Cryptosporangium arvum DSM 44712: one gene and its partner. The protein of the gene in region 1 interacts with the protein of each later gene in a pairwise test. Links are inferred from orthologs where the notes say so. Each region holds a gene or a part of one and is shown on either strand. Other genes may lie near its edges.

Evidence for each region.
Region 2: the proteins of CRYAR_RS32945 (region 1) and dnaE interact in binary tests that used the Escherichia coli proteins (3 or more experiments, as listed by UniProt). The link is inferred for Cryptosporangium arvum DSM 44712 from one-to-one orthologs.

Annotation. Positions count from the first base shown.
Region 1 is NZ_KK073874.1:7,200,346-7,214,503, forward strand. The notes cover bases 10,994-13,852. They hold CRYAR_RS32945 (pyridoxal phosphate-dependent aminotransferase), read left to right. Parts: upstream 10,994-11,743; coding sequence 11,744-12,961; downstream 12,962-13,852. Other genes in these bases: CRYAR_RS32950 (M23 family metallopeptidase), read left to right, coding at 13,029-13,688; CRYAR_RS32955 (M15 family metallopeptidase), read right to left, coding at 13,827-13,852. Outside these bases: CRYAR_RS32895 (DUF2631 domain-containing protein), read left to right, coding at 19-240; CRYAR_RS49225 (DivIVA domain-containing protein), read right to left, coding at 301-2,058; dual-specificity RNA methyltransferase RlmN, read right to left, coding at 2,055-3,143; CRYAR_RS32915 (phosphatidate cytidylyltransferase), read right to left, coding at 3,300-4,232; frr (ribosome recycling factor), read right to left, coding at 4,296-4,853; pyrH (UMP kinase), read right to left, coding at 4,900-5,682; tsf (translation elongation factor Ts), read right to left, coding at 5,788-6,609; rpsB (30S ribosomal protein S2), read right to left, coding at 6,906-7,841; CRYAR_RS48250 (hypothetical protein), read right to left, coding at 8,612-8,884; more of CRYAR_RS32955, read right to left, coding at 13,853-14,158. UniProt on the Escherichia coli protein: Shows aminotransferase activity with methionine and histidine as substrates, and to a lesser extent also with phenylalanine.
Region 2 is NZ_KK073874.1:8,867,326-8,882,723, reverse strand. What follows is about bases 5,965-10,063. They hold dnaE (DNA polymerase III subunit alpha), read left to right. Parts: upstream 5,965-6,320; coding sequence 6,321-9,863; downstream 9,864-10,063. Other genes in these bases: CRYAR_RS40555 (DUF6300 family protein), read left to right, coding at 9,867-10,063; CRYAR_RS44375 (serine/threonine-protein kinase), read right to left, coding at 5,965-6,031. Outside these bases: CRYAR_RS40600 (hypothetical protein), read right to left, coding at 1-907; CRYAR_RS40595 (alpha/beta fold hydrolase), read right to left, coding at 931-1,725; CRYAR_RS40590 (glycine zipper domain-containing protein), read left to right, coding at 1,803-1,982; CRYAR_RS44380 (maleylpyruvate isomerase family mycothiol-dependent enzyme), read left to right, coding at 2,063-2,806; CRYAR_RS40580 (VOC family protein), read right to left, coding at 2,793-3,038; CRYAR_RS40575 (helix-turn-helix domain-containing protein), read left to right, coding at 3,071-3,295; CRYAR_RS40570 (nitroreductase family protein), read right to left, coding at 3,292-4,722; more of CRYAR_RS44375, read right to left, coding at 4,727-5,964; more of CRYAR_RS40555, read left to right, coding at 10,064-10,415; CRYAR_RS40550 (alpha/beta fold hydrolase), read right to left, coding at 10,400-11,179; CRYAR_RS40545 (nitronate monooxygenase), read left to right, coding at 11,244-12,227; CRYAR_RS44370 (sensor histidine kinase), read left to right, coding at 12,283-13,056; CRYAR_RS40535 (response regulator transcription factor), read left to right, coding at 13,047-13,718; CRYAR_RS40530 (sensor histidine kinase), read right to left, coding at 13,677-14,258; CRYAR_RS44365 (OmpA family protein), read left to right, coding at 14,538-15,398. UniProt on the Escherichia coli protein: DNA polymerase III is a complex, multichain enzyme responsible for most of the replicative synthesis in bacteria. This DNA polymerase also exhibits 3' to 5' exonuclease activity. The alpha chain is the DNA polymerase catalytic subunit.

The DNA of each region.
Region 1 (14,158 bases):
CCGGACGAGGAGGAAACCGTGGCCGAGGACGAGCCGGTAGTCGCACCTGACCAGCTCAGGGAGGGTCACCCGAAGCTCTGGCGTGGGCTGGCCGTCGTGTCGGCCCTCTCGCTGGTGGTGATGGCCGTCGGCAATCACGAGGGTCACGTCGAGGACCTGTTCCTGTTCGTCGGCGCCGCGATCATCCTGGTGATGCTCGGCTGGGACGCCGTTCAGCGTCGCTACGGCGTCAAGCGCTGAGTTTTCGCACGAAGAAGGCCCCGGGGGAAAATCCCCCGGGGCCTTCTTCGTGTTCTGGGCTCAGCCGACGCGGCGGCCGTAGAGACCGCGGACCTGGCGCAGCGCCTCGTCGACGTCGTCCTCGAAGTACCCACCCTGGACCAGGCCGAACTGGCCGGGCATCAGGTCGCTGTCGGAGACCTGGCCGCCGCTGCGGCCCTCCATCATCGCCTGGATGGCGTCGAACAGCCGCTCGACCTGACCGGGGTCGTACCCGGAGCCGAAGCGACGCGGCCGGAAGCTCGACCGGAGCTCCGCGACGACGGCCTTGTCCTCGTTGGTGAACGGGGAGACGAGACCCGGAACGGCGCCCATCTCCATCGTCATCTCCTTGCCGTACCGGCCCGCGTACTCCGGCTCGGCGCCGCCCCGACCGGCCGGGAGCTCCCGGAAGCCGGACTCCTGGCCGAACTGGCGACCGCCCCGGGGCGGCGGGACCGACCCGGAGACCGGCACACCGGACACGACCGGGTGCGGACCGGTGCCCTCGGGCTCCGGGTAGCCGCCGCGGCCGGCGGTGCGGTACTCGCCCGTGTTGCCGCCGCGGTAGCCCCCGGCGAACTCGCGGGCCGGCACGTCACCGTAGGACGGCTGCTCCTGGTACGGCTCCGGGTACCCGCCGCCGTTGCGCGGCCGCGGGCCACCGCCCCCGTAGGGGCCGCCGGAGTAGGGCTGGCTCTCGGAGTAGGACGGACCCTCGCGGTACTGCGCGCCCTCGGCGTACGAGGGACCTTCGCGGTACCCGCCGGCCGACCCGTACGGCGGGATCTCGGCGTAGGCCGTCTGGTCCAGGTACTGCGACTGGTCGGCGTAGGGAGCCTGCTCCGCGTACGACGGGCCCTCCTGGAACCGGCCGTTGTTGCGGTCGGCGTAGGCGGCCTGGTCGGCGTATTGCGCGCCCTCCGCGTACGACGGCTGCTCGACGTAGGGCGGCGCGTTGTCGTAGCGGTCGTTGCCGCCGCGGTAGCCACCGCCGTACGAGGGCTCCTCGCGGTACCGCTCGCCGCCGGGGGCGCCGCCGTAGGGCGTCTGCTCCGGGTACGCGGCGTTGTCGCGGTACCGGTCGTCGCGGTACGGGTCGTTCGGTTCGTTCCAGCCGCCGCCGCTGACCGGCGCGCCCCGGTACTCGTTGGGCTCGCGCATCTGCGCGGCCTCACGCATCGGGCCGGGCTGGTGGATCGTCGGGGCCTCACCGGGGCCGCGGTAGCCACCGCCGTACGACGGCTCCTCGCGGTAACCGCCACCGCCGCCGTAGACGCCCGGCTGCTCGCGGTAGTCGGGCTCGTCCCGGTAGGGGGCCTGGCCGCCGTAGGACGGCTCCTCCCGGCCGTATACGCCGGGTTCCTCACGGAAGCCCGGACGCCCGTAGGTGCCCGACGGCTCGTTGCGGAAACCGCCGCCGTAGGTGGCCGGCTCGGGCTGCACGCCCGGCGACCCCATCGCGCCGTAGGACGGCACCTCTTCGCGGTCCTGGTAGGCCGAGGGACCGGCCTCCAGCGCGCGGAAGCCGTTGGAGCCACGCGGCGGCAGGCCCGAGGCCAGCTCGTCGAGCTCCTTCTCGAGCCGGTCGAGGTGCAGGTCGACCTGCCACTCGTCGTAGCCGCCGAAGCGGGTGCGGAACACGACGTCGCGGATGTCCGCTGCGGTGAGCGGATCACCAATGGGTCGCCGCGCCAGCGTCGCCTCGGCCCGGTCGAGGAACTCGTCGACCTCGTCGACCTTGTAGCCCCGCTTCAGTGCCTTCCGGCGAAACCTGTCGCCCTGAGCCATTGTCCTCATACCTCCGCTGCCGCGAGCTGGCCGCATGCGCCGTCGATCTCTCGACCGCGTGTGTCCCGGACCGTCGTCGGGACGCCAGCGGCCCGCAACCGGTGCACGAACTCCCGCTCCACTGCCTTCGGGCTGGCGTCCCAATCACTGCCCGGAGTGGGGTTGAGCGGTATCAGGTTCACGTGCGCAAGCCTTTTGGCCAGCAGCCGACCCAACAGGTCTGCTCGCCACGGCTGGTCGTTCACGTCCTTGATCATGGCGTACTCGATGGAAACGCGTCGCCCGGTTCGCTCGGCGTATTCCCATGCGGCCCCGAGCACCTCAGCGACCTTCCATCGGGAGTTCACCGGCACCAACGTGTCTCGTAGTTCGTCGTCAGGCGCGTGCAGGGACACCGCGAGAGTGGCGTTAATGCCCTCGGCTGTCAACCGGTTGATCGCAGGTACGAGACCAACGGTGGAAATGGTGACCGAACGTTGGGAGAGACCCAGTCCGTCCGGTGCAGCATCGGTGATCCGGCGGAACGCCGAGAGCACTCGCTTGTAATTAGCGAGCGGCTCACCCATGCCCATGAAGACGACGTTGGACAACCGGTCCTGCGTCTTCGCCATCTCTCGTGCCGCAACCATCACCTGCTCGACGATCTCGGCGGTCGAGAGGTTCCGCTTGAGGCCACCTTGACCGGTGGCGCAGAACGGGCACGCCATTCCGCAGCCGGCCTGACTGGAGATGCAGACCGTCGCCCGATCGGGGTAGCGCATCAACACGCTCTCGACCAGAGAGCCGTCGAACGTGCGCCAGAGCCATTTCCGGGTCTCGCCGTCGTCCGTGGTGACCGAGCGGACCGAGGTCAGCAGGGTCGGCAGGAACGCTTCGGCGAGCGCATCGCGGTCGGCGGCCGGCAGGTCGGTCATCGCGCCGGGATCCGTCGTCAGCCGCCCGAAATAGTGGGTCGAGAGCTGCTTGGCCCGGAAGGCGGGACGACCGAGGGCGGACACGGCTTCGCGACGCTCCGCTGGATCGAGATCCGCCAGATGGCGGGGCGGGGCGGTCCGGCGGGGCGCGTCAAGCACCAGAGGGAGTGTCGTCGTCATCGCTTGCTCATTGTCACACGCCGCAGCGGGCCTGCGGCCGGTCTCGGACAGAGGCGTCCGCCACGAAGACGTCTCTCACAGTGATATTCCACCGATCTACTGCACTGAGTGATCGGACGAACACCCGAGGTGATTTGTTCGCACCATTTCTCGACGTCATGCCGGTGGTGCGAACGCCGTCAACAGCAGGTACGCGACCGGTGCCGCGAACAGCAGCGAGTCGAGCCGATCCATCAGTCCGCCGTGCCCGGGCAGCAGCGAACTCATGTCCTTGACCCCGAGGTCACGTTTGATCATCGATTCGGTGAGGTCGCCGAGCGTCGCCGCGATCGCGATCGCGAGGCCGTAGATCACGCCCTCCCACCACGCTCCGTTGTCGAAGCCCAGCTCCAGGAACGCGGCGCCGCCGATCGCGCACGCGAGGAGCGAACCGGCCATACCCTCCCAGGACTTCTTCGGGCTCACCGTCGGGGCCATCGGGTGCCGGCCGGCCAGCACCCCGGCCGCGTAGCCGCCGATGTCGCTGCAGGCCACGGTCGCGATGAACGCGATGATCCGCATCACGCCGTCGTCGGCGACCTCGAGCAGCACCGCGAAGCCGCCCAGGAACGGCACGTAGGTGGCCACCAGCACCGCGGCGGTGACGTCACGCTGGAAGCCGACCGGCCCGTCGGGGATACGCCAGATCACCACCGCGACGACCGTCAGCAACAACCCGAGCAGGAGCGCTTCCGGGCCGCTGACGTACGTGATGACGATCGTGCCGACGCCGCCGACGACCAGCGGGATCATCGGCGGGCGCGCCTCGACCGGGCGGATCGCCCGCACCAGCTCCCAGATGCCGACGCCCATCGCGGCCGCGATCACGGCGGCGAACGCGATCTTCGACGTGAACAGCGTCACGAGAACGAGCGCGGCGAGCCCCACCCCGACGCCGATCGCCGCCGGCAGGTTGCGCCCGGCGCGGCTCGCCCGGGCGGCCGTCGACACTGCTGCCCCCAGGGGTGGCCCGACCGGCACCGCGTTCCCGTCGTCGTTCTTCGGGACGGCGGGGCCGGGAGAACCGCTGGGTGCCGCCGGCGCATCCACGGAAGGGACCTCACTCATGCCTGTCAGGCCCTCCCGGCGGCGCCGGGAGGGCTATTCGGACCGTCAGACCTCGAGGAGCTCGGCTTCCTTGTGCTTCATCAGCTCGTCGACCTGGTGGACGTACTTGCCGGTGGTGTCGTCGAGCTCCTTCTCGGCGCGACGCACGTCGTCCTCGCCGGCCTCGCCGTCCTTGCCGATCTTGTCCAGCGCTTCCTTGGCCCGCCGCCGGATGTTGCGGATCGAGACCTTGGCGTCCTCACCCTTGGAGCGGGCCACCTTCACCAGGTCGCGCCGACGCTCCTCGGTGAGCTGGGGGAAGATGACGCGGATGATCGAGCCGTCGTTGCTCGGGTTGACGCCGAGGTCGGAGTCGCGGATCGCGCGCTCGAGCGTACCCAGCTGGGAGCCGTCGTACGGCTTGATGACCGCCATCCGCGCCTCCGGGATCGTGATGGAGGCCAGCTGGGGCAGCGGCGTCATCGCGCCGTAGTAGTCGACGAAGATCTTGCCGAACATCGCCGGAGCCGCCCGGCCGGTACGCACCGAGCCGAAGTCCTCCTTGGCGACCTCGACGGCTTTCTCCATCTTCTCCTCGGCTTCGAAGAGAGTTTCGTCGATCACGGGTGTCGCCTCCTGGGCTCGGTCTCTTGCCGGCGTGAAGATTATTTCAGTCCGCGGAAGTCGTGGTGACCGGCTCCGTGGTCACCAACGTTCCAATCCGGTCACCGCGCACCGCGCGCGTGATGTTGCCGGGGACGAGCAGGTCGAAGACGACCAGCGGCAGGTCGTTCTCCATGCACAGACTAATCGCGGCGGCGTCGGCGACCCCGAGGCCGCGGGTGAGCACCTCGGTGTAGCTGATCCGGTCGAATCGGACGGCCGCCGGGTTCTTCTTCGGGTCGTCGTCGTAGACGCCGTCGACCTGAGTGGCCTTGAGCAGCACGTCCGCGCCGATCTCCAGCGCGCGCTGGGCGGCGACGGTGTCGGTGGTGAAGTACGGCATGCCCGCGCCGGCGCCGAAAATGACGACGCGGCCCTTCTCCAGGTGACGCATCGCGCGCCGCGGGATGTAGGGCTCGGCGACCTGGGCCATGTTGATGGCGGTCTGGACGCGGGTGTCGATGCCCTGCTTCTCCAGGAAGTCCTGGAGCGCGAGGCAGTTCATCACGGTGCCCAGCATGCCCATGTAGTCCGAGCGCGCCCGGTCCATGCCGCGCTGCTGCAACTCAGCGCCGCGGAAGTAGTTGCCGCCGCCGACGACGACCGCGACCTGCAGGCCCTGCCGGACGACGTCGGCGATCTGGACGGCGATCGCTTGCACGACGTCGGGGTCGACGCCGAACTGGCCGCCGCCGAACACCTCACCGGAGAGTTTGAGCATCACCCGTGACCAGGGACGGTCGCGGCCGGCGGTCTTCGTGTCCGGGGCGGGGCTGGTCTGCAGGGTCATCGCTGCTCTCCTAGGTGATCATGCGAAAGCCGCCGGTGGCGGTACGCCACCGGCGGCTTTCGTGCGTCGTCTGGACACGCGAGCCGGCCCGGTGGGCCGGCCTCGTCAGGCCTGTCCGACCTCGAACCGGACGAACCGGCTCACCGTGACACCGGCGCCGTCGAGCTGGGCCTTCACCGTCTTCTTGCTGTCCTGCACCGAGGACTGCTCGAGCAGCACGTTCTCCTTGAAGAAGCCGTTCACCCGGCCCTCGACGATCTTCGGGAGCGCCTGCTCCGGCTTGCCCTCTTCGCGGGCGGTGGCCTCGGCGATACGACGCTCGTTCTCGACGATGTCGCCGGGGACCTCGTCGCGGGTGACGTACTGCGGGCGCATCGCGGCGACCTGCATCGCGGCACCGCGGGCGACCTCGACGTCTCCGCCGGCGAACTCGACGAGCACGCCGACCTGCGGCGGCAGCGACGGGTCCTTGCGGTGCATGTAGGTGGCGACCTGGCCGTCGAGCAGCGCCACCCGGCGCAGCTCCAGCTTCTCGCCGATCTTGACCGAGGCGGCCTCGATGTTCTCGGCGACGGTCTTGCCGTCCTTGAGCTTCTCGGCGAGCAGCGCGTCCAGGTCGCCCACCTTCGCCGCGGCGGCGTGCGCCACGATGTCGGCGGCCAGGCTCTGGAACTCGTCGTTCTTGGCGACGAAGTCCGTCTCGGAGTTGAGCTCGATGATCGCGCCTTCGGCGGCGGCGATGAGGCCGTTCGCCGCGGTGCGCTCGCCACCACGCTTGGCGGCCTTGGCCGCGCCCTTGATGCGCAGCACCTCGACGGCCTTGTCGAAGTCGCCCTCAGCCTCGGTGAGCGCCTTCTTGGCGTCCATCATGCCCGCGCCCGTCAGGTCGCGGAGCTTCTTCACGTCGGCGGCGGAAATGTTCGCCATTGTCCGTTCTCTCAGATCCGTAGTCTGTGGCCCGGCGTTGGGCCTGGGGTGTTCGCTCGGGTCCGGGCGGTTCAGCGCCGGGATGGTTTCCTCGGGGTGGTTTCCCCGGCCGGTGACCTGGATGTTCTCCGGGTCGGTGACCTGGATGGTTTCCCGGTCGCTGACCTGGATGGTTTCCCGGTCGGTGACCTGGATGGTTTCCCGGTGGTGGACCGTTTGGAGCTTCCTCCCGGCGGGTGGCCGCCTGGAGCCGACGCTCGGATCCGGGCGGGTGGCCCGCCCGGATCCGGGCGTGATCAGGACTCGGTGCTGGCCGGGGCCGGCTCGGCGGCGACCGGAGCGGCCTCGGCGGCGACCGGGGCCGGCTCGGTGCTGGCCGGGGCCGACTCGGCGGCCGGGGCGTCAGCGGCCGGGGCGTCAGCGGCCGGGGCCTCGGTGGCCGCGGCGGGCTCCTCGGTCTTCGACTCGAGCAGCTCGCGCTCCCACTCGGGCAGCGGCTCGTTCGCGGCCGGGGCGTCCGGCTTCGTGTCGGCCTTGCTGCCACCGGCGCGGGCGATCAGACCCTCGGCGACGGCGTCGGCGACGACCCGGGTGAGCAGAGCGGCGCTACGGATCGCGTCGTCGTTGCCCGGGATCTTGTAGTCGACCTCGTCCGGGTCGCAGTTGGTGTCGAGGATCGCGACGATCGGGATGTGCAGCTTGCGCGACTCGTCGACCGCGATGTGCTCCTTCTTGGTGTCGACGATCCACACCGCGGAAGGCACCTTCTGCATGTCGCGAAGACCGCCGAGCGTGCGCTCGAGCTTGTCCTTCTCGCGCTTGAGAACGAGGGCTTCCTTCTTCGTGAGCACGTTGTCGCCACCGGTCTGCTCGATGATCTCGAGCTCCTTGAGGCGCTGCAGGCGCTTGTACACGGTCTGGAAGTTCGTGAGCATGCCACCCAGCCAGCGCTGGTTCACGTACGGCATGCCGACCCGGCGGGCCTGCTCGGCGATGGCCTCCTGGGCCTGCTTCTTGGTGCCGATGAACAGGATCGTTCCGCCGTGCGCGACCGTCTGCTTGACGAACTCGTACGCGTTGTCGATGTACGTGAGCGTCTGCTGCAGGTCGATGATGTAGATCCCGTTGCGCTCCGTCAGGATGAAGCGCTTCATCTTCGGGTTCCAACGTCGGGTCTGGTGCCCGAAGTGCACGCCGCTCTCGAGGAGCTGGCGCATTCCGACGACGGCCATGAGTGTGGCGCGTCCTTCCGTTTTTCGGGCGGCGCGCGTGTTCGGCGCACCGCGGTTTCCTCGGTTGTCGCTCCGGTGTGCTGCGCTGCGGCAGACCCGGCGCCCTGGTGCCCCACGGTCGATGGCCCCCAGCAGGGGACCGAGGAGACCGCCGCGCGTTCGTCGCCTCTCCGCCGGAGCGGGAAGGTGGCCCTGCCGCCGGAGCGGAGGGACACGAAGCGCGGTGGGCACGCGAAGTCGACCCGCTGATGCGGGTCGCCGTCCAGAAGTCTACGCGGAGTGGGCCCGGAACGCCGAACCCGGTCGTCGGCGCGGCTCAGAGGTGTTTGGTGGGGTCGGGGCTTTGGCGGTTGGGGGGCGTTTTAGCTCGGGGCGGTTCTGTGCTCGGGGGCTTCGGTGCTTGGGGGCTAGGGCGCACGGGGGGCTGGGCGCACAAGGCGGTTCCGTGCTCGAGGGCCTCGATGCACGGGGGCTAGGGCGCACGGGGGCTGGGCGCACAAGGCGGTTCCGCGCTCGGGGGCCTTTGGCGCTCGGAACGGTTCGGCACTCGGGGCCGCTTCGGGGCGCGGGGCGGTTCGGCACTCAGGGCGGTTCGGCACTCAGGGCGCTTGGGCGCACGCGGCGGTTGGCCGGATCTGGTGCTCCGGGCGTCCCTCGCGCTCCGGGCGTCCCTCGCGCTCCGGGCGTCCCTCGCGCTCCAGGCGTCCCTCGCGCTCCGGGGCGGAGTGCGAGGAACGCGAGGAGCTTCGGGGCGCGAGGCTCTCGGCGGGTCAGCCGACGGCGATGGCTGCGCAGAGAAGAACGGCGATTCCGAGGGTCACGGAAAGCGCGCCGGGGCGGGCGAGGAGAGCAGGAAGCGATTGGGTACTCCCAGCGATCGAGCCCGCCCGCGCACCCTTGAGCACCCCGACAGCCAGCAGGATCAGCCCGATCACACCCAGGCCTCCGCCGAGTGCCCCGCCCGCATCCGGAACGACCGCCAACGCCGAACGCCAACTCACGACCGCAGCCGGCACCGCGGTCGCCAACAACACCACGAGCACGAGCGCGATCCGTGCCCCCGACCGCCACTGCGCCGGAGTCGGCCGACGTCGCGGCGCACGCGTGGCCTTCTTCGACGTGACAGCAGGACGGGACGTGGGGTCGATCGGGGCGGGCGCGGACCCGGCCGGGTAGGGACGGGCCGCAGCGACCTCGAGCGGAACTGGCCCTCCCGTGGAGGACCCGGTGATCGCGCCCGCGAAGTCGCGCTGCACGGAGGCACTCCCCTCTTTCGGACTCCCGGCCACACCAAATCCGGATGCACCAGAGTCCGCCGCACCAGAGTCCGCCGCACTGAAGTCCGCAGCACCAGAGTCCGCCGCAGCGGCCCCGGCGGTTCCGGGCAACCCGGCGTCACTTCGGTAGCCGGTATCTCCGGGCAACCCGGCGTCGCTTCGGTAGCCGGTATCTCCGGGCAACCCGGCGTCACCCTGGTAGCCGGCGTCTCCGGGGAAACCGGCGCCACTCTGGTGACCGATGGAGCGAGAACCCACGGCACCGGGCCCTGGCGTTCCGGCGCTGGTGATACCGGCGCGCACCGCGTCGGATTCCGTCCGGGCCAGTTCGGTCCCATCGACAGTCGGCACCGCCGACGGTGTCGAAGCGAATTCGGAACCACCCGCCGGATCCGACCCAGGACCGCCGCCCGAGGTCGCGTCGTCCGCCCGACCCCGCTCCGACCTCCAGCCGACCGGCCGCGCAGGCCACAACCGCCGCACCGCCTCCCGAGACGGAAGCATCGACGCCAACCGCGCACCGAACGAGGGCGCCGGCGTCGCATTGTCAGCCGCCTCCGGACCAGGCCCGAGCGGTCCGGGCGGCGACATCCGCTGCGTGTCATCACTCGACTTGACCCGAGCCCGCGTCCGAGCAACCAGCGCATCAAACGTCGGAACCGGCTCAGCGATCGTGATCGGATGCGGCACCGACCCGATCGGAAACGCCCCACCCCGCTCGTCGTCCGCACCAACCGGCTCGACCGACTCCGAAGCCTCTAGTACCCGCCCGTCCTTGTCGACCAGCCCCAGCCGAACCAGCACCGACTCGGTCTCCGGCCAGTGCGACCGCGCTCCGCCCGACGAGGCGTTCTCCGTACCCGAGGAAGCCCACGACCCCACTCCGTCCCAGGACGCCCCCCGCTCGACCGCCTCGTCGGCCGGGCCCTCCCCCACGCGGATCGGCGCCAACGAAACAGTCGTCGCTTCCCCCGGGTCTTCTCCCCCGCTGGCCAACTCCTCGACCGCACGTCCACTCGCCGAGGTCGAGTCCGCTCCAGCCCTCAAAGCCGCATCACCCGAGGACTGCGATGCAGCAGCGTCCACCGCCGAAACAGCAGATTCACCCGGGCCCGCCCCCGAGCCACCCCCAGCCCGCCGCTCCCCAGCAGCCACCGATGCAGATACCGCCGGGGCCTCATCTGCCGGAGCAGGCCCCGAAGCCGCACTCGCCGCAGCCGGAGCATCCGGAGCCGAAGGCACCGCAGCAGGAGCAGGCGTCGCCACAGCCGAAGCCGGAACTGGATGAGCCGTGGCCGGAGACGCTGGGGCCGAAGACGCACTCGTCGCAGTCGTCATCGCCGCAGAACTCGGCGCAGCCGAATCATCCCCAACCCGCGCGCCACCTCCGGTCGACCTGGACGCGGGAGCACCCGCAGGCGCACCAGGCGCCGACTTCGTCCTCGCCGCGATCGCCTTGGGCACCGCCAACGTTCGATAAGCCTGGATCAACTCCAACGCAGCGGGATGCTCCACCACACTGCTCGCTGCACCAGCATCCGTCCCCGATACATCGTCATCGGCGCCCTCACCGACCGAGCCCTTCACCCCCGAGGCTCCCCCACTCCCCGAGCCACCCCGACCCCCCGGAGCAACCGAGCCACCCCGACCGCCCGAAGCACTCGAGCCACCCCGACCTCCCGGAGCAACCGGAGCAACCGACCCTTCCGACGACGCCTGCCCCTCCGAGGAGACCCGCGCCTCCGCGGAACGGCGCCCGTCCGAGCCAACCCGTCCCTCCGACATACCCCCCACGCCCGCACCCGCAGACGATCCCGACGACGAACTCCGCGCCGCACGTGGACTCCGCGCCGGAGGAACGACGGGCGCCTCGTCCGTCGACACCTCCGAAGCCTCGACCGACGCCGCCGGCTGAGCACCCCCGGCCCGAGGCCGTGCAGGCGAGGGTTTCCGCGCCGCCTTCCGCGGCTCCGCCGCCGTACTCACCCCTCGCCGCGCAGGCCGAGCCGACACAGCCGACGTCCGCGCCCGTGCCCCCCGCCCCGCCGCTTTCCCGTCCTCTACTTCAGCCCGCGAAGCACCCTCATCCGACCCACCAGAAGAACCAGCCCCAGCGGGAGCATCAGTCACAGAGGAAGCATCAGTCCCAGCAGAAGGCCCCAAGCCCGCCGAACCGGAGTCCCCACCCCTCGAACCACCGGTCGCACCAGCCCCCCGGGCCGCCGACCCCGACCCTCGGGAAGCCCCCCGATCCGACTCATCCGCCAACGACGGGTTCTCGACCATCGGAGCTCCTCCCGCTGCGACGCGTCCCGCGATCCGCGCCTTAGCAGACGTTACCGAGGTAACCCCCACAACCCGATGACCGACCCGACCTCCCCGTTAAGGCCCACCGCGAACCCCCCATACGTTTCGCCCGATTAATTCCATTCACGAGCGTCGATTCCTGCTTTAGGCAGACCTTAAGTCAAGATATGGTGGGCCAAAAACGGCGCCCGATGTGCTGAACAGGAAAGACAGCGCCTATGGTCTGGGGTCATGACCCCTGCCGGCAACGCTGGTTCCGAACTCAGGTCGCACAGTGAGGCTTCCCGCTCGCAGGAGACTCGTCGCGGCATTGCACGCATGCGCGGCTTCGGCACCACGATCTTCACCGAAATGACGTCGCTCGCCGTCCGCACCGGCGCGATCAACCTCGGCCAGGGCTTCCCCGACACCGACGGCCCCGGAGCGATGCTGCGCGCGGCGGTCAAGGCGATCCAGTCCGGTCAGAACCAGTACGCCCCGGGCTCCGGAACCCCGGACCTGCGCAGCGCGATCGCCCGCCACCAGGGCGACTGGTACGGCCTGGACTACAACCCCGACACCGAAGTGCTGGTCACCGCCGGCGCCACCGAGGCGATCGCCGCCACCCTCCTCGGCCTCTGCGAGCCGGGCGACGAGGTGCTCTGCGTCGAGCCGTACTACGACTCCTACGCCGCCGTCATCGCGCTGGCCGGCGCCGTCCGCCGCCCGGTGACCCTCCGCCCGCCGGACTACCGCCTCGACACCGCCGCGCTCGCCGCATCGATCACGCCGCGCACCCGCGTCATCCTGATCAACTCGCCGCACAACCCCACCGGCGCGGTGTTCGACCGCGAGGAGCTCACCGAAGTCGCGCGCCTGTGCGTGGAGCACGACTTGATCGCGGTCACTGACGAGGTCTACGAGCACATCGTCTTCCACGGTGAGCACGTGCCGCTGGCCACGCTGCCGGGCATGCGTGACCGCACGGTGACGATCTCCTCCGCCGGCAAGACGTTCAGCGCCACCGGATGGAAGGTCGGCTGGATCTGCGCCTCGCCCGATCTGGTCGCCGCCGTCGCGCGGGTGAAGCAGTTCCTCACCTTCACCAACGCCGCCCCGTTCCAACCCGCCGTGGCCACCGCGCTCTCCCTCCCCCGCGACTACTTCTCCGCGCTCGCCGCCGACCTCCGCGCCAAGCGGGACCTACTCTGCCAGGGTCTGGTCGCCGCCGGTTTCGATGTCCACATCCCCGCCGGCACGTACTTCGTCACCGCCGACGCGGCCCCGCTCGGCGGCGTCGACGGACTCGCGTTCTGCCGTGCGCTCCCCGAACGAGCCGGCGTGGTGGCGGTTCCGGTCGGCGTGTTCTACGACCAGGAAGCCCACGACGTGGTCCCCGGCGCGTCCCTGGTGCGCTTCGCGTTCTGCAAGCAGGACGACGTGCTCCACGAGGCCGTACGTCGCCTCGAGCGGCTCCGCGACGGCGGCCCGGTCGTCGAACCGGCTCCGCGCCGCATGCCCGGCTCCGCCGGACAGCCCGGCGCCTGGGCCCGCTGAACCGGGTTATCCACAAGCTGCCAATGGCAGCTAGCGATGGCGGGCGCGGGCGTCCACCCTTACCTTCATGCTTCTCCAGATCGACGCCGAGCCAGCAGGCGTCCGCCCGCATGGTGGCCTCCCCTGGGCGTTCCTGGTCGGGTGCCTGCTCCTGGCCGCCGCCCTGCCCGCCCCCGGAGTGACCCGACCCTCCACAGCGACCGAGTGGTCCTCCTCCGGCCGCCATCCACCAGCGGAGCAGCACCCACCATCAGTGCGGCTGGCCCCCGGGTTGCGCCCAGCGGCAGTGGTGGCCGCACCTACGGTCGAGCTCAGCCGGCGCTGGCCGCTGGACGGCCCGGTGCGGGTGGTCCGACCGTTCGACCCGCCAGCGGGCCCCTACGGGCCTGGCCACCGCGGCGTCGACCTGGCCGGCAGCCCCGGAACGCTCGTGCGGGCCGCCGCTGACGGCGTGGTCCGGTTCGCCGGTCCAGTGGGCGGCCGGGGTGTCGTCAGCATCACGCACGACGCCGACCGCCGGACCACGTACGAGCCGGTCCGCGCCTCCGTGCGGACCGGCGACCGGGTGGTTCCCGGCACCCCACTGGGCCAGCTGGAAGGACGCCACCCGGGCTGCCCGACCGAAACCTGCCTGCACTGGGGCCTGATCGTGTCCGACCAGTACGTCGACCCTCTCACCCTCCTCCGCCCCACCGCGGTACGCCTCTACCCCGCTCCCGACCGATAGCCCGAACCGACGCGACCGCTCCCGCCGAGGTAGGTGCGCCGCGGCCGGCACCGGCAACGCTGTCGACACAGGTGCGGCAGAAGCGCCGCCGGAGTGGTCGGCGGAACGAGGCAAGGCCCCAGCCGACCGAGGCGGATGTCAGCCCGTGACGACCTGGTCGGTACTCAGCGGGGCGTACCGGGCCTCGGCGCCGGTGCTGTAGGCCCAGTAGCGCTCACCGAACGACCAATGCCACCACTCGGTCGGGTAGTTCACCAGCCCGGCCCGGGTCAACGTCGCCACGAGCAGGCGCCGGTTCGCCGCCGCCTCGGCCGGGATGTCGAGCGCGGCCGTGTAACAACGGTTCGCGCTGGCGACCGGGCTCGCGTTCACCTCGGTGCCCATGTCGAGCTCGACACCATCGTCCGCACACAGCGTCAGATCGATCGCGCCCCCGGTGCAGTGCGGGGCCACCTCAGGAGGCGAGATGA
Region 2 (15,398 bases), 1.7 Mb from region 1 along the record:
GCCCGGTGAGCAGGGCGCGGGCCTCGGGTCGGTGCGGCCGGTAGGCGCCCAGGACGTCCAGAGCCGCGGCGCGGGTGTCGTTGTGGACGTGGTCGGCGAGCCCGACGAGGGTGGTGAACGTTTCCGGGTCGTCGGGGTGGTTCGACACCAGCGCCTGCACCGCGACCGGCCCGAGCCAGCGGTCGTCGAGCGCCGCGCGGATCGCGGCGTCGTCCCAGGCCGGTTCGTCGCCGATGTGGCCGGCGGCGGCCGAACCGACGAGCGTGCCGCGTTCGGCCCGCGCGAGGTCGGCCAGCAACCGGTTGGTGCCCGGTTCCCGCGGCCACCGCCGGGCCAGCGTCCGTACGGCGAAGAGGCGAGGCTCGGTGCCGACGTCGAGCACCGCACGCTCGTGCAGGAACTCCCGCGTTCCCGGTTCGTCCGGCCACGTGTCGACCAGGGCCTCCAGGGCGTGCCTGCGTACGGAGGCGTCCGGGTCGGTGACGGCGGCTTCGCGGACGAGAGCCTCGGCACCGGGCCGGGCGTGAGCGCGCACGGCCGCGCCCCGGACCGTCGGGGACCCGGCGGTGAGCAGCGACCGAACCAGGTCGTCGCCGGGGAACAGCGCGCCGAGGACCCGGACCCCGGTGGCGGAGGGGTTCGGGTGCGCGACGAACCACTCGCGGAAGGCCTCGCGGCCGGGCCAGGACGGGTCCAGCCCGGGAACGACGTCGTCCGCGAAGTCGACGTGCTCCCGGTTCAGCGCGTCGGTGAGCGCGCGGAGGACCCGCTCCCGGTCGGCGTCGCGGTTCCGGGTTCCGCGCAGCCGGGCGACGGCCCGGCACAGGTGGGCGGGTACGGCCGGGTCTCGCAGCCACCACAGCGGATCCGCGGCGATCAGCGCCGAGATGGACGCGTCCGGACTCATTGGCACGAGGATAGGTGACGTCCTCAGTGGCGGGTGATCCATTCGGTCGTCTCCCGGATCACCAGGTCCTGCCAGGCGCGGGTCTGCGGCTCGGCGTACGCCGGGTCGTCGTGCACCGCGAAGCCGTGCTGCGCGCCCTCGATCTCGATCAACGTGCTCTCGGTCAGCCGGTCGACGGCCTCCCGGGACGAGTCGACGCTGATGAACGTGTCCTTGGTGCCGTGGACCAGCAGGGTCGGCACGGCGATGCGGGGAAGGGCGTCCCGGGCCGAGAGGTGGAAGACCTCGTTGAGCATCGCGCGGCCGAGCCGGAACGTCGGTGAGTGCTCCACGTAGCCGCGCCGGTCGAGCTCGTCGGCGTACGCCGGGTCGATGCGGTCGGCCGACCAGTACGGCTTCTCGTCCACGAATCTTCGCTTGTAGTCGAGCAGGGGGTTGAACAGTACGAGGCTGCGTAACGCCGGTGTCCCGGCCGCGGCGACGAGCGCGCAGATGCCACCGCTGAAGCTCGTGCCGATCACGGTGACCGGCGCGGGCATCTCCTCGACCGCCGCCCGGACGTCGTTGGCGGCCGCGGACAACGTGAGGTCCTGCTGGCGTCCGCCGCTCTCGCCGTGTCCACGCAGGTCGAAGCGGAGCGAGGCGACGCCGGCTTCGGCCAGCGCGTCGGCCAGCCGGACGTAGAACCCGCCCTCGGTCCGGGTGACCCCACCGCCGTGGACGAGCACCACCGCGCGCCCGGCGTCGGGCGGCGCCACGAGCGTTCCGGCTAATTGAGTACCGTCGTGGCTACGGAAAGTAATATTGGTCTGGGGCATCTGGCGCCTCCCGATGGCGGGCGTCCCCTTCTCGACTCTCCATCTCAACACGTTGCGTACCCGCATACCGTGGAGATATGAGCGAGAAGAAGCCTGCGGACAACAAGGCCGGTACCGGCATCGCGTTAGGCCTCGTGTTCGGCGCCGCGTTCGGTCTGCTCTTCCACAACCTGGCGCTGGGCCTCGCCCTGGGGATCGCGATCGGCGCGGGCTACGGCGTCTCGTGGAAGGACTTCCGGCGCGGTCGGCGGCGATAAATCGTTCCAGAGTCGATTGTGTCGTCGCGACGCGCGGAACGATGACAGCGGTACGGCGTTAAGCGAGCTAACGTCACGACATGGACCACGGGGAATACTGCAAAGCGCTGTTCCGCGAGATCGATCGGTTAGCCGCACTGCTGTCCGACGCCGATCTGAGCACGCCGGTCCCGAGCACCCCCGCCTGGGACCTCGCGAAGCTCGCCACCCACGTCGGTGCCACCGAGCGGTGGGTCACCGCGATGATCACCTCCGGGTCGGTCGAGAAGCTGCCGTTCTCCGACTTCGAGCAGAACGTGCCCGCCGAGTCCACCGCCGTGTCGGACTGGGTCGCCGCCGGGGTCGACGCGCTGATCAGCGCGTTGGTGGCGGCACCGGCCCACCAGCAGGTGTGGACGCTCGGCGGGCAGACCAGGCCCACGCTGTTCTGGGCCCGGCGCATGCTCCACGAAGCCACGGTCCACCGCGTGGACGCCGCGCTCGCGCTCAAGGTCCCCGCGACCGTCGACCCCGTGGTGGCCGTCGACGGCATCGACGAGATCCTCACGATCCTTCCGTACGCGCCCCGGCTCGCCGGGTTCGGCGCCGTGCGTGGGCAAGGTCAGTCGATCGAGCTGGTCGCCACCGACGTCGACACCCGCTGGCGGATCGAGGTCGGGGCCACCGCGTACGAGTGGTCCCACTCGTCGACCGGGGAGGCGACCGTCACGGCCACCGCGCCGGTGGCGGGCCTCTACCTGTTCCTCTGGGGCCGCCCGTCGGTACCCCAGATCACCGGCGACGCCGGCCTCCTGGCCCGCTGGAGCGCGGCTACGGCGTTCTAGTGAAGAACTCGTAGCTGTGACCGTCGGGGGAGTCGACGTAGACGCCGCGACCGCCGGCCAAGGGGTTGATGCGGCCGTCCCAGCCGTGTTCGGGGCCGGAACCGAACCGGAGGCCGTCGAGCCGGATCAGTAAAGCGTCGAACTCGACGTCGTCGACCAGGAAGCCGTAGTGCCCGGCCGACACCGAGCCGCGGTCGTCGAAGTCCAGCGTGAGGTCGTCGTTGACCGGCACCGGCGCGAACGGGCCGGCCCGGGGGGCCGGGGATGCGGCCGCGGCTCGTGCGGTTCCGGGCGCGGCGGTGGGCGCGGGGGCCGGGCGCGCCCCGGGTCGTGCTCACGGTGGAGGCCGTGCGGGCGGCGGGCGCGGAGGCCGGGGTGAACGACGTCGCCAGGCAGCTCGGGCTGGACCAGTCCGGGGCCAGCCGGATGGTGTCCGCCGCGACCGACGCCGGCTACCTGCAGCGCCTGGCCGACGAGGTCGGAGCCTAGGCGTCTCCCCGCATGCGCGGGGAGATCATGCGGACCGTCGACGGGGCACCCGGCGTCCCACCGCGGCGGGACGTGTAGGCGGGGACACCGACGCAGGTGAAGAGCAGTGGCACCAGGTCGTCGGGTTCCCGGAGCAGGCCGGGCACCTCGGAGTCCGCGAACGTCATGCCGGACGCGCCGGCGCCGAGTGCGTACGCGGCCAGGTGCAGCCGCCCCTCGACGAGACCGGCCGCGAGCTGGGCGTCCCGGTACGTGCGGTCGTCCAGGTCGGCGTCGGGTACCGCGGCGATCACGACGTAGGCCGCGTCGCCGCCGAGCTCCTGGTCGAGGCAGACCCGGGTGGTCTCCGCACGCAGATCGGCGGTGTGGACGGCGTCGGGCCAGCGGTAGACGCCGGGAGCGACGTCGTCGACGCCGTGCACGACCACCCAGTGCGGCACCGTGATGCCGCGGAGGGCGGCACGCAGTGGCCAGTCGAGCTGGGCGCGGGACAGGGTGCGGCCGCGGTCCATCAGGCGCTGGGAGCCGCGCCGCCGGATGACGTCGTCGAGCGTCCCGGACGGGGGCGCGTCGGGGAGCGGCGGGCCGTCGGGCCAGGGTTCGCCGAGCACGTCACGCTCACCGGCGCACTGGGCCGCCGTGGCGAGCGGAAACTCCACCGCAGGCAGTTCGCCGTGCTCGGCCGGGCCCGACGGCTCGATCGCCGGCTCGCCGTCGGCCAGGCTGAGCAGGGCCAACGGGTACTCGTGCACACCGTCGGCCCCGACCAGCGCCCGCAGCTGGGCGTCGGGGAAAAGAGTTCGGAGGCGAGGCTGCCGTCCGGCGCTCGCGGTCGCGGCGGAGAGCTGCGCGAGCAGCGTTCCGGCGTCCCAGTACAGGTGGCGCCAGCCGCGTTCGGCGTACCGCCAGCCGGTGCGCCAGGGAATGCCGGTGACGACGATCGTGGTGGCGGCGCCGCCGGCCGGCGGAGCGACCGGGACCAGCGCGTGCGCCTCCGGGTCGTACCAGTGCACGCCGTCGGGCACACCGGCGACATCTCGGGCGCTCACGTAGAGCTCGAGCGGGAAACGGGCCCCGGCCGAACCCGAGGCGCGGAACGGGTGCCGACGACCGGCGCGCACCGCGGTGCGGACGATGCCGGCGCCGAGGAACAGGATCCGGGCGAGCTGGGCCGCGTCCAGGGGACGGGGTTCCGCTCGGTGGCCGGCGAGCACGCCGGCGGCGCTGACGCCCGGGTCAGGGAGGTCGCGCGGGAGGGCCAGGCGCGGCCGGTCCCGGTAGATCTTGGTGAACGGCGGGTGCGTTTCGGGGTCGTTCGGGGTGAGGTCAGCCCGGACCCGGGGATCGTCGACGGGGACGTCCCACTCCTGGTCGGGTGAGTACGCGGTCAACCGGTGCAGGAGGCCGGCGCCGTTCTCCCTGTCCACGGCGTCAGGCCGTCGCGGCGGCGCGGATCTCGGCGGTGCCGCGGAACGGGATCTCGGCCGAGTCGAGCCAGCCCGGGCGGAGCACGGCACCGGACGCGGCGGCCAGGTCGAGCGCGAACTCCATGGCGCTCGGATGGCGGCTCTCCGGGAACCCGTTGAGCGAGCGCTCCAGCACCGACGCGATCGCGGGTGGGATCGTGGTCAGGTTCGCCCGCGGCGAGCCGTCGGGGCCGGGCAGCGGCGGTGTGCGGCCGGTGAAGAGCTTGTAGAGCGTGGCGCTCAGCCCGAACAGGTCGGTGCGCGCGGTGATCTCGTCGCCGTTGAGCTGCTCGGGGGCCGCGTAGCCCGGGGTGAGCGCGAGAACGCTCGCCTGCTCCCCGTCGACGCCGCTGGCCAGGAGCTTCGCGATACCGAAGTCGGTGACCTTGACCGCGCCGTCCTCGGCGAACAGCAGATTGCCCGGCTTGATGTCGCGGTGCACGACGCCCCGGGCGTGGGCGGCCACGAGCGCGTCGGCCACCGCCAGGCCGAGCGCGCAGAGGGGCTCCGGGCGGCCGAGGAGCTCGTTGCGCCGGGCGGACGCGCTGCCCCCGGCCAGGAACTCCATCACGATCAGGTTGAACCCGGCGTGCTCCACGTACTCGTAGACGCGAGCGACGTGCGGGTGGTCGAGGCTCTCCATGACCTGGGCCTCACGCAGGAAGCGCGACTGCGAATCGGGCAGGAGATCGGGCTCGGTGAGGAGCTTGAGCGCGCGCAGCCAGCCGGCCTGGCGGTGTTCGGCCAGGAAGACGATGCCGCAGCCCCCTTTTCCGAGCATCCGCTGCACGGCGTAGGCGGGGAGCGCGGCCTCGATCATGGCCGCCGCCGCGTCGGGCTCGGGCTCCGGCTCGGGTACCGGCACCGGCTCCGGTACCGGCACCGGCTCCGGGCCGGCCTCCGGCGCTTCGACCCGGGTGGGGGGCGGGGCCTGGAGCCGGGTGGTGAGGTCCAGCTCGCGGCGGCGCATGCGGGTGACCTCGCGGCCGAGCAGCACGTAGCGGCCGACCGAGCTCCAGGCCGCGTACAGCACGAACGGCAGCGCGATGACGGTGAGGACGGCGAACGCCCGCCCCCGCCCGGGCTGCCCGGCCGTGAACGAGTACACCGACACCGAGGCGAAAACCGCGAGCCCGACGACCATCAGCGCCAGGCTCAGGGCTGCGGTGCGGTCCAGCGCGCCGTTCCGGCGTGCGTCCGTCTCGTCCAGTGCGGCGCGGACCTCGCCTAACTCGGCTCGGAGCGCCCCCGGATCGCCCTGCTGCGGCATGTTCGCAAAGGTACTGCACCAGCCCAGCTGTAACAGAAAGTAATCATCGGCCCGTGCCAGAACGACGCTCGCCGTGTCATCGGCGGCTCTCGTGACGCAGCGCGATCCAGCCCCTGAAACGGCCCCTCAGGGTGACGCTGACACGCTTCCTCCGCCGGACGGTGTAAGCGTCATTCGGCCGGTCAGCGCCATTTTCCACACCGCCGCGTCGTGCGTCCCGAGGCGTGCGTCGGGCGGGTAGGGTCCTTGGTTGTTCCCGGCCACTCCCGCCCCAGGAGGCGCTCTTCCGATGCCCGGCGCCGCCGATGGATTCGTCCACCTGCATGTGCACACTGAGTATTCGATGCTTGACGGAGCGGCGCGACTCAAGCCGATGTTCGCCGAGGCCCAACGCCTCGAGATGCCCGCCATCGCGATGACCGATCACGGCAACACCTACGGCGCGTACGACTTCTTCACGCAAGCCACGAACGCCGGGGTGACGCCGATCATCGGCACCGAGGCGTACATCGCGCCGGCCAGCCGGTACGACAAGAAGCGCATCAAGTGGGGCCGCCCCGACCAGAAGGGCGACGACGTCTCCGGCTCGGGCTCCTACACGCACATGACGATGTGGGCGCGCAACGACACCGGGCTGCACAACCTGCTCCAGCTCTCCTCGCGGGCCTACACCGAGGGCTACTTCGTGAAGTGGCCGCGGATGGACGCCGAACTCCTGGCCGAGCACGCCGAGGGCATCATGGCCACCACCGGGTGCCCGTCGGGCGAGGTGCAGACCAGGCTCCGGCTCGGCCACTTCGACGAGGCGCTCGCGGCTGCCGCGAAGTTCCAGGACATCTTCGGCAAGGAGCACTTCTACCTCGAGCTGATGGATCACGGGCTGCACATCGAGCGCCAGGTGCGCGACGGGCTGCTCGAGATCGGCAAGAAGCTGGGCATCCCGCCGGTCGTCACGAACGACTCGCACTACACGCACGAGGCCGAGGCGACGTCGCACTCCGCGCTGCTCTGCGTGCAGACCGGCTCCACGCTGGCCGCGCCGACGTTCCAGTTCGACGGCACCGGCTACTACATCAAGTCGGCCGCGGAGATGTACGGCGTCGACTCGTCGGACGCCTGGCAGGAAGGCTGCCGGAACACGCTCGCGATCGCCGAAAAAGTCGACACCAGCGGCATGTTCGTCAAGAAGAACCTGATGCCGAAGTTCCCGGTGCCCGAGGGCGAGACCGAGGAGAGCTGGTTCCGCCACGAGGTCTGGGAGGGGATGAAGCGCCGTTTCCCCACCGGGATCGACGAGCAGCACCGCAAGCAGGCCGAGTACGAGATCGGCATCATCCTGCAGATGGGCTTCCCGTCCTACTTCCTGGTGACGGCCGACTTCATCAACTGGTCGAAGGCCAACGGCATCCGCGTCGGTCCCGGTCGTGGCTCGGCGGCCGGCTCGATGGTCGCCTACGCGATGGGCATCACCGACCTCGACCCGATCCCGCACGGCCTGATCTTCGAGCGGTTCCTCAACCCCGACCGCGTTTCGATGCCCGACATCGACATCGACTTCGACGAGCGTCGGCGCGGTGACGTCATCCGCTACGTCACCGACAAGTGGGGCGCCGACAAGGTCGCCCAGATCGTCACGTACGGCACGATCAAGGCGAAGGCTGCGATCAAGGACTCGGCCCGGGTGCTGGGCTACCCGTACGCCGTCGGCGACCGGATCACCAAGGCGATGCCGCCCGCCGTCATGGGCAAGGACATCCCGCTCAGCGGAATCTTCGATCCCAGCCACAAGCGGTACAACGAGGCCGGTGAGATCCGCGGGCTCTACGAGAGCGATCCGGACGTCAAGAAGGTCATCGACACCGCGCGCGGTCTGGAAGGCCTGATCCGTCAGGCCGGTGTGCACGCGGCCGGCGTGATCATGTCCGCGGAGCCGCTCACCGACCACATCCCGGTCTGGATGCGCGCCTCCGACGGGGCGATCATCACGCAGTTCGACTACCCGACCTGCGAGACGCTCGGCCTGCTGAAGATGGACTTCCTGGGCCTGCGCAACCTCACGGTGCTCGACGACTGCCTGAAGGCGATCGTGGCCGACGGCGGCCCGGAGATCGACCTGCTCGACCTTCCGCTCGACGACAAGGCCACCTACGAGCTGCTCGCCCGCGGCGACACGCTCGGCGTCTTCCAGCTCGACGGCGGGCCGATGCGGTCGCTGTTGCGCCTGATGCGGCCGGACAACTTCGAAGACATCTCCGCGGTGCTCGCGCTGTACCGGCCGGGCCCGATGGGCGCGAACTCGCACATCAACTACGCGCTGCGTAAGACCGGGCAGCAGGAGAAGACACCGATCCACCCGGAGCTGGCCGAGCCGCTGGCCGAGATCCTGGACACGACGCACGGCCTGATCGTGTACCAGGAGCAGGTCATGTCGATCGCCCAGAAGGTGGCCGGCTACTCGCTCGGCAACGCCGACCTGCTGCGGCGCGCGATGGGCAAGAAGAAGAAGGAGATCCTCGACAAGGAGTTCAAGCCCTTCTCCGAGGGCATGAAGGCCAACGGCTACTCCGACGCCGCGATCAAGGCGCTCTGGGACGTCCTGGTTCCCTTCTCCGACTACGCGTTCAACAAGGCCCACACGGCCGGGTACGGGCTCGTCTCGTACTGGACCGGGTACCTCAAGGCCAACTACCCGGCCGCGTACATGTCCGCGCTGCTGACGTCCGTCCGGGACGACAAAGACAAGATGGCGGTCTACCTCAACGAGTGCCGCAAGATGGGCATCAAGGTGTTCCCGCCGGACGTCAACGAGTCGGACGCGAACTTCACCCCGCGCGACACGAACATCCGCTTCGGTCTCACCGGCGTGCGTAACGTCGGCGCGAACGCGGTCGAGGCGATCATCGCCGCGCGGGCCGAGAAGGGCGCCTTCAAGGACTTCTACGAGTTCCTCAAGAAGACGCCGGCGATCGTCTGCAACAAGAAGGTCGTCGATGCGCTGATCAAGTCCGGTGCGTTCGACTCGCTGATGCACACCCGCAAGGGCTTGCTCGCGGTGCACGAGGCCGCGGTCGAGTCGTTCGCCGAGATCAAGAAGAGCGAGGCGGTCGGCCAGTTCGACCTGTTCGGCTCCGGCTTCGGCGACGACCAGGCCGAGGACCTGAGCGTCGCGTTCACCCCCCCGATCGGCACCGACGAGTGGCCGAAGAACGAGAAGCTGGCCACCGAGCGGGAGATGCTCGGCCTGTACGTCTCCGACCACCCGCTCTCCGGCGTCGAGCACCTGCTGGCCGCGAAGGTCGACTGCCCGATCTCGGCGCTCGTGGGCGACGACTATCCGGACGGCCGGACGGTCGCGGTCGGAGGCCTGCTCTCCGGGCTGCAGAAGCGGGTCACCAAGCAGGGCAAACTCTGGGCCAGCGCGCGTCTGGAAGACCTCGAGGGCGGTATCGAGGTCCGGTTCTTCCCGGCCACCTACGAGCTCGTCGGCCAGCACCTGGTCGAGGACGCGATGGTGCTGGTGAAGGGCCGTATCGACAAGCGCGAAGATCAGCCGCAGCTGCTCGCGCAGGATCTGGCGCTGCTGGATCTCGGTGAGGCCGATTCGGAGAAGCCGGTGGTCATCCTGATCACCGCGAACCGCGTCAACGACCAGCTCGTGGCGCAGTTGCGCGAGACGCTGTCGACCCACCCCGGTACCACCGAGGTGCACCTGAAGCTGCAGCACAAGGCGCGGGCCACACGCTGGCGGCTCGGCGACAACGTCCGGGTGGCTCCGACGCCCGCGCTGATGGCCGATCTGAAGGCACTGCTCGGCCCGGCGGCGATCGAGTAGATCGTGGTCTCCTGCCCCCGCTGTGGCGGGCCGGCGCTGCTGGCGGTCGAGGTTGCCCCGGCCAGCAGCGCCGTGCTGTGCGCGGCGTGCGATCTCGACCATCCGTCCGGCGGTGCGGTCGTGCTGTGGTTCGCCGTGCACGGCCGGATCAACACACCCGCGCAGATGGACGAGCTCGCCGGGCTGCTGCGCCCGTGGGTGGAGGACGTCTCGCCGCCGAGCGTCGACAGCACGGCCCTGCAGGCCACCGTGGACGCGTGGGCGGCGAAGACGGCCGCGCCGGCGGCGACAGGAGCCGGGCTGATGTGCGACTTCTGCGAAGCCGCCGTGCCTCGCTGGGCCTATCGGGCCGACGAGACCGCCGCGTCCGTTCCGGCCGGGGACTGGTTCGCCTGCGACGGGTGCCGCCCGTACGTGGACGCGAGGGCGTGGACCGGTCTGGCCGACATGGTGGGCGACGACCGCACCGAATCCTGGGTCGCGTTCGAGGGGGCAGCGCCTCGGGCCGCCCGCCCCTGGCCACCCCGCCCCCAGATCTACCGCTGGCCCTGAGCCGCCAGGAACGGCACGACCGCGGCGCGGAAATCGTCCGGGGCGTCCAGCGGAACGGTGTGGGCGGCGTCGGGGAGCCGCGCCGATTCGGCACCCGGGACGGCGTCGACGATGGCGTCGGCCAGGCGCAGGATGTCGGACGAGTCCAGCGCGCCGGTCACCACGAGCAGCGGGGGACGCAGTTCGGCCAGCCGGTTGACCGCGTGCTCCTCGACCAGCCGTCCCTGGGCGGTGAAGTGATTCGACGCCACGGTCATCGCCATCCGTCGGCACGCTTCGCGGACACCAGGGTCGGTCCGGGCCGGCTCCCGGTGCGGTCCGTCCACCCAGAGCCGCAGGAAACACTCGACGAACGCGTCGGCGTCCAGACGCCGGGCCGCGGCCACCTGCTGGGCCTGCAACTCCTGGACGTACGGGTCCGCGAACTCCATGCCGCTGGCTCCGGGCGAGACCAGCACCAGCCGCTCGACCAGCTCCGGCCACCGCAACGCGAAGTCGATCGCCGCGCGTGCGCCCAGCGAGAGCCCGACCAGCGCGGCTCCGCCGGGAGCCGTCGCACGCACCACCTCGTGCAGGTCGTCGGCCGGCGAGTAGTCGCCGGTGGCGGTGGCCGAGCGGCCGTGCGAGCGGGCGTCGTACCGGATCACCCGGTGGGTTCCGGCCAGGTCGGGGACGAACCCGTCCCACATCCGGTGGTCGAGCAACCCGCCGTGCAGCAGCACCACCGGCGGGCCGTCCCCGCGCTCGTCGACATAGAGGTCCATCGCACCTCGATTCTTCGTACACAGGTTCTATCCACAGCTGTGGAAAGCTGGAGGGGTGCCTAGCTTGCCGCAAATTGAGCGCCCGATCGTCCAGTCGCCGATGGCCGGTGGGGCGACCACCCCCGATCTGGTCGCGGCGGTCGCGGACGCCGGGGCGCTCGGGTTCGTCGCCGCCGGTTACCTCACCGCCGAGCAGCTTCGTGACCAGATCGCGGCGGTTCGCGAGCGCACCCGCACGCCGTTCGGCGCGAACCTGTTCGTGCCGTGGCCACGGCACGACACCGCGGTCGCGAACTACGCGGAGCACATCACCCCCGACGCCGACCGGCTCGGCGTCGCGCTCGGCACCCCGCGCTGGGACGACGACGACTGGGCGGCCAAGCTCGACCTGCTGCTGGCCGACCCGCTCCCGGTCGTCAGCCTCACGTTCGGCTGCCCCGCCGACACGATCGCCGCACTCCAGAAGGTCGGCTCCGCCGTGGCGGTGACCGTCACCTCGGTCGACGAAGCGCGTCGAGCGGCCGAGGCCGGCGCCGACGCGTTGCTGCTGCAGGGAGCCGAAGCCGGTGCGCACCGCGGATCCTGGACCCCCGACGTCGAGCCGGTGCCACTGGCCACGCTCCTGGCCGACGTACGCGCCACGACCGACCTACCGCTGGTCGCCGCCGGCGGCCTCGCCGACTCCGAGGACGTGCGCACGGTGCTCCGCGATGGCGCCACCTACGCCCAGGTGGGCACCGCGCTCCTGCGCTCGCCCGAGAGCGGCGCCCAGAAGGCCCACCAGGACGCGCTCGCGCGACCGGCGGAAACGGCGATCACCCGCACGTTCACCGGTCGTCGGGCCCGCGGGATCGTCAACGCGTTCATCCGCGAGCACGAGAGCGCGGCGCTCGACGCCTATCCCCAGGTGCACCACCTGACCCGCCCGCTGCGTGCCGCCGCAGCCAAGGCCGGCGACCCGGATCGGATGGCGCTCTGGGCCGGCACCGGCCACGCGTCCGCGCTCGATGCCCCCGCTGCTGTAATCGTGCGTTCACTCACACCGTAAGTTTTTGGGTGCGGGCACCCTGGCCGACGCGGCCGTCGGGACGTTTCCTGGATCGATGGACGTTCGCCGCGCGCTCACCAGCCCCTGGGCGGTGACGGCTGTCGCGGGAGCGCTCGCCGCGGCGGTCCAGCAGCCGCTCTGGGCCGGCAATGCGCTGCTGGCCGCCGTCAACACGGTGCTGGCCGCCGGGTTCGCGCTGCTGGGGATCGTTCGGTACCGGAAGTTCCAGCGGCGCATCGACGAACAGTCGCGTGCGCTGGCGGCCAGCTGGGCCGAACGCCGGGAACTGGAACAGCTGCTGCACGACGGGGCGCAGACCCGTCTCTCCGCGCTCACGATGCGGCTGGGCGCCGCCCGCAACAGCAGCGACGAGCGGTCCGGGCGGGTGCTCGCCGACGCGCAGGCGCAGCTGGACCTCGCGCTGAATGAGTTGCGTGAGCTCGCGCACGGAATCCATTCGGCGATGCTCACCGAGTCGGGGCTGGGAGCGGCGCTCGAATCGAGGGCGAGCCGCCAGGGCGTCCCGATGCGGGTGGCCGTGCCCGCAGAGCGCTTCGACCCGGCCGCGGAGGCGCTGGCCTACTACGTTGTCTGCTGGGTACTCACCGATTACCTGCAGACGACCGACGAGGTGGTCGACGTGAACGCGACGGTGACCGGCGCGGAGCTCCACCTGCGGGTCTCGGCCCGCTCGGCCCCCCGGCCCGACGTCGCCGTGCTGCTGGGCTCGCCGATCGCGCTGCGGGTGCGGGCGGCGGGCGGCACGGTGTCGATAGCCGAATCACCGAGCGGTCGCGCCCGCGTCGAGGTGCGCATCCCGTGCCGGTGACCGCCCGCCCGCTCCGGGTCGCGATCGCCGACGACGCCGCGTTGTTCCGCGAAGGCTTACGGCTGCTGCTCGAAGCCGCCGACGTCGAGGTGGTGCACCAGGCCCGCGACGGCACCGAGCTGCTCTCGATGGTTCACGAGGACGTGCCCGACGTCGCGATACTCGACATCCGGATGGCGCCGTACCCGGAGGGCGGCCTGGACACGGCCGAAAAACTGCGTGCCCGCTACCCCCGGATCGGCATCCTGATGCTCTCCCAGTGGGCCGAGGCCCCGCACCTGATGCGTCTGCTCCGGCAGCTGGGCTCGCGTGGCCTGGGCTACCGCCTCAAAGATCAGATCGCCGACGTGGCGGCGCTGCGTACGGCGCTGGTGCGGATCATGGACGGCGAGACCGTCCTGGAGCCCGAGCTGATCGACCGGCTGGCCGCCGAGGGGCCGCACGAGCTCGAGCGGCTCACCGGCCGCGAGCGCGAGGTGCTCCGCGCGATGGCCGCGGGGCGCTCCAACGAGGGCATCGCCGACGAGCTGCACCTGACCACCAAGACCGTCGAGAACAACATCGCCCGGATCTTCACCAAGCTCGATCTGCCCACCGACACCACGCAGAACCGGCGGGTGTTAGCGGTGCTGCGTTACTTCCGAGCCCACGACCGGTCCTAGCCGGATCGTCACCCGCGTTCCGCGGCCCGGCTCGCTGTGCAGCTCGGTGTCGCCGCCCAGTGCCGCGACGCGCCGGCGGAGGTTCTCCAGCCCGCCGTACGGGCTCGGCTGCGCGGTCCCGATGCCGTCGTCGGTGACCCGGCCGACGACGAACTCGCCGTCCCGGTCCACCTCGACGACGATCGCCGACGCCCCGGCGTGCCGCACCGCGTTGGCCACGGCCTCCGACAGCGCCAGGAACAGCCCGGACTCCAGTGCCGGCGGGTAGCGCTCGGCGACGGCGCGGGTCGTCACCAGTCCGGGGAAGCGGTCGGCCAGCGCGCGTACCGCGCCGCGCAGTCCGTCGGCCTCCAGCACGGCCGGGTTGATGCCCCGGGCGAACAGGCGGACGTCCCGGGCGGCGACGTCGAGCAGCTGTTTGGACTCGTCGAGCAACTCACCGACACGCGGGTCGGAGTTCCAGTGCGCGGCGAGCGCCAACCGCTGCAGTGCGGCAGTGATCTGGACTTGAACCCGATCGTGGAGATCGTTCTCGTTCACGAAACACCCCCGCACCTGCGTGTACTGATTTCTCTAGGGGGATAACGCCCCGTAGCGCATAGGGAGTTCCCCCTCGTCGGGCTTGCGTTCGGAGGAAACGCTGTGAGCAGCGAGTCCGAAGCGAAGTGGGGAGAAGTATCGATGCCGAGTCGGCTCCGTCTCTCGATACTCACAGTAGTTACCACAGGCCTCATCATCCTCAGTGGTTGCTCCGGTGACGAACCGTCTGACGACACGACCACCACCCGTTCGGACTCCGACTGCGCTCGAGTGGCGGACGTGGCTCCCGAGGCCGGTGCGCCCAAGACCGCGCTCGTCGTCGACAACACCGCCTCCGGCGTCTCCGGTGGGCTGCCGCCGGCGGTCACGGCCGCGCTCCGGACCGCGCAGCAGCGGGGCGACGCGTTGGTGCTGGTCGGCGTCGACGGTGCCGGTGCGCCCCCGAGCCGCACGATCGCGCTGGACCCGGCTCCCGGCTCGAACTCCCAGGCCTCCCAGCGTGCCCGGGCGCTCGCGCTGGAGTGCGTGCCGACCTGGGCCCGCGGCGACGATCTGCGGCCGAAGGGCACGGGCAGCCGCATCCTGAGTGCGCTCGGCCGGGCCGCCGAGGACAAGCCAGCAGAGATCCTCGTCGTCTCCGACGGCGTCTCCACCAGCGGCGAGTTCGACCTGAACAAACAGCGGTTCGACGTCGACCCCGCCGGGCTGGCCGAGGCGCTCAAGGCGGCGAACGCGCTGCCGCCGGCGCTCCAGGCCCAGAAGGTCGTCTGGAGCGGGCTCGGGGACACCTCGTCCGAGCAGCGGTTACCGCAGTCGGCACGCACCTCGCTGCAGAAGATCTGGCAGAGCGTGCTGACAGCGGCCGGCGCCACCGTCACGTTCGACTCGGCCCACGCGCCGTCCGCCGGTGCGCCCCCGGCCGGGCTGCCGGCCGACCCGGTCACGGTGCCGGCCGCGACGGAGGTCCGCGACGGCTGCGCCACCCGGGTCTCGATCCCCGCGTCGCTGTTGTTCGCCCCCGACCGCGCCGACCTGCAACCGGAGGCCGACGGCGTGCTCGAACCGATCGCGTCCGACCTGAAGAGCGACGCCGAGGCGACGGCGGTCGTGTCCGGACACACCGCGCGGTACGGCGACTCC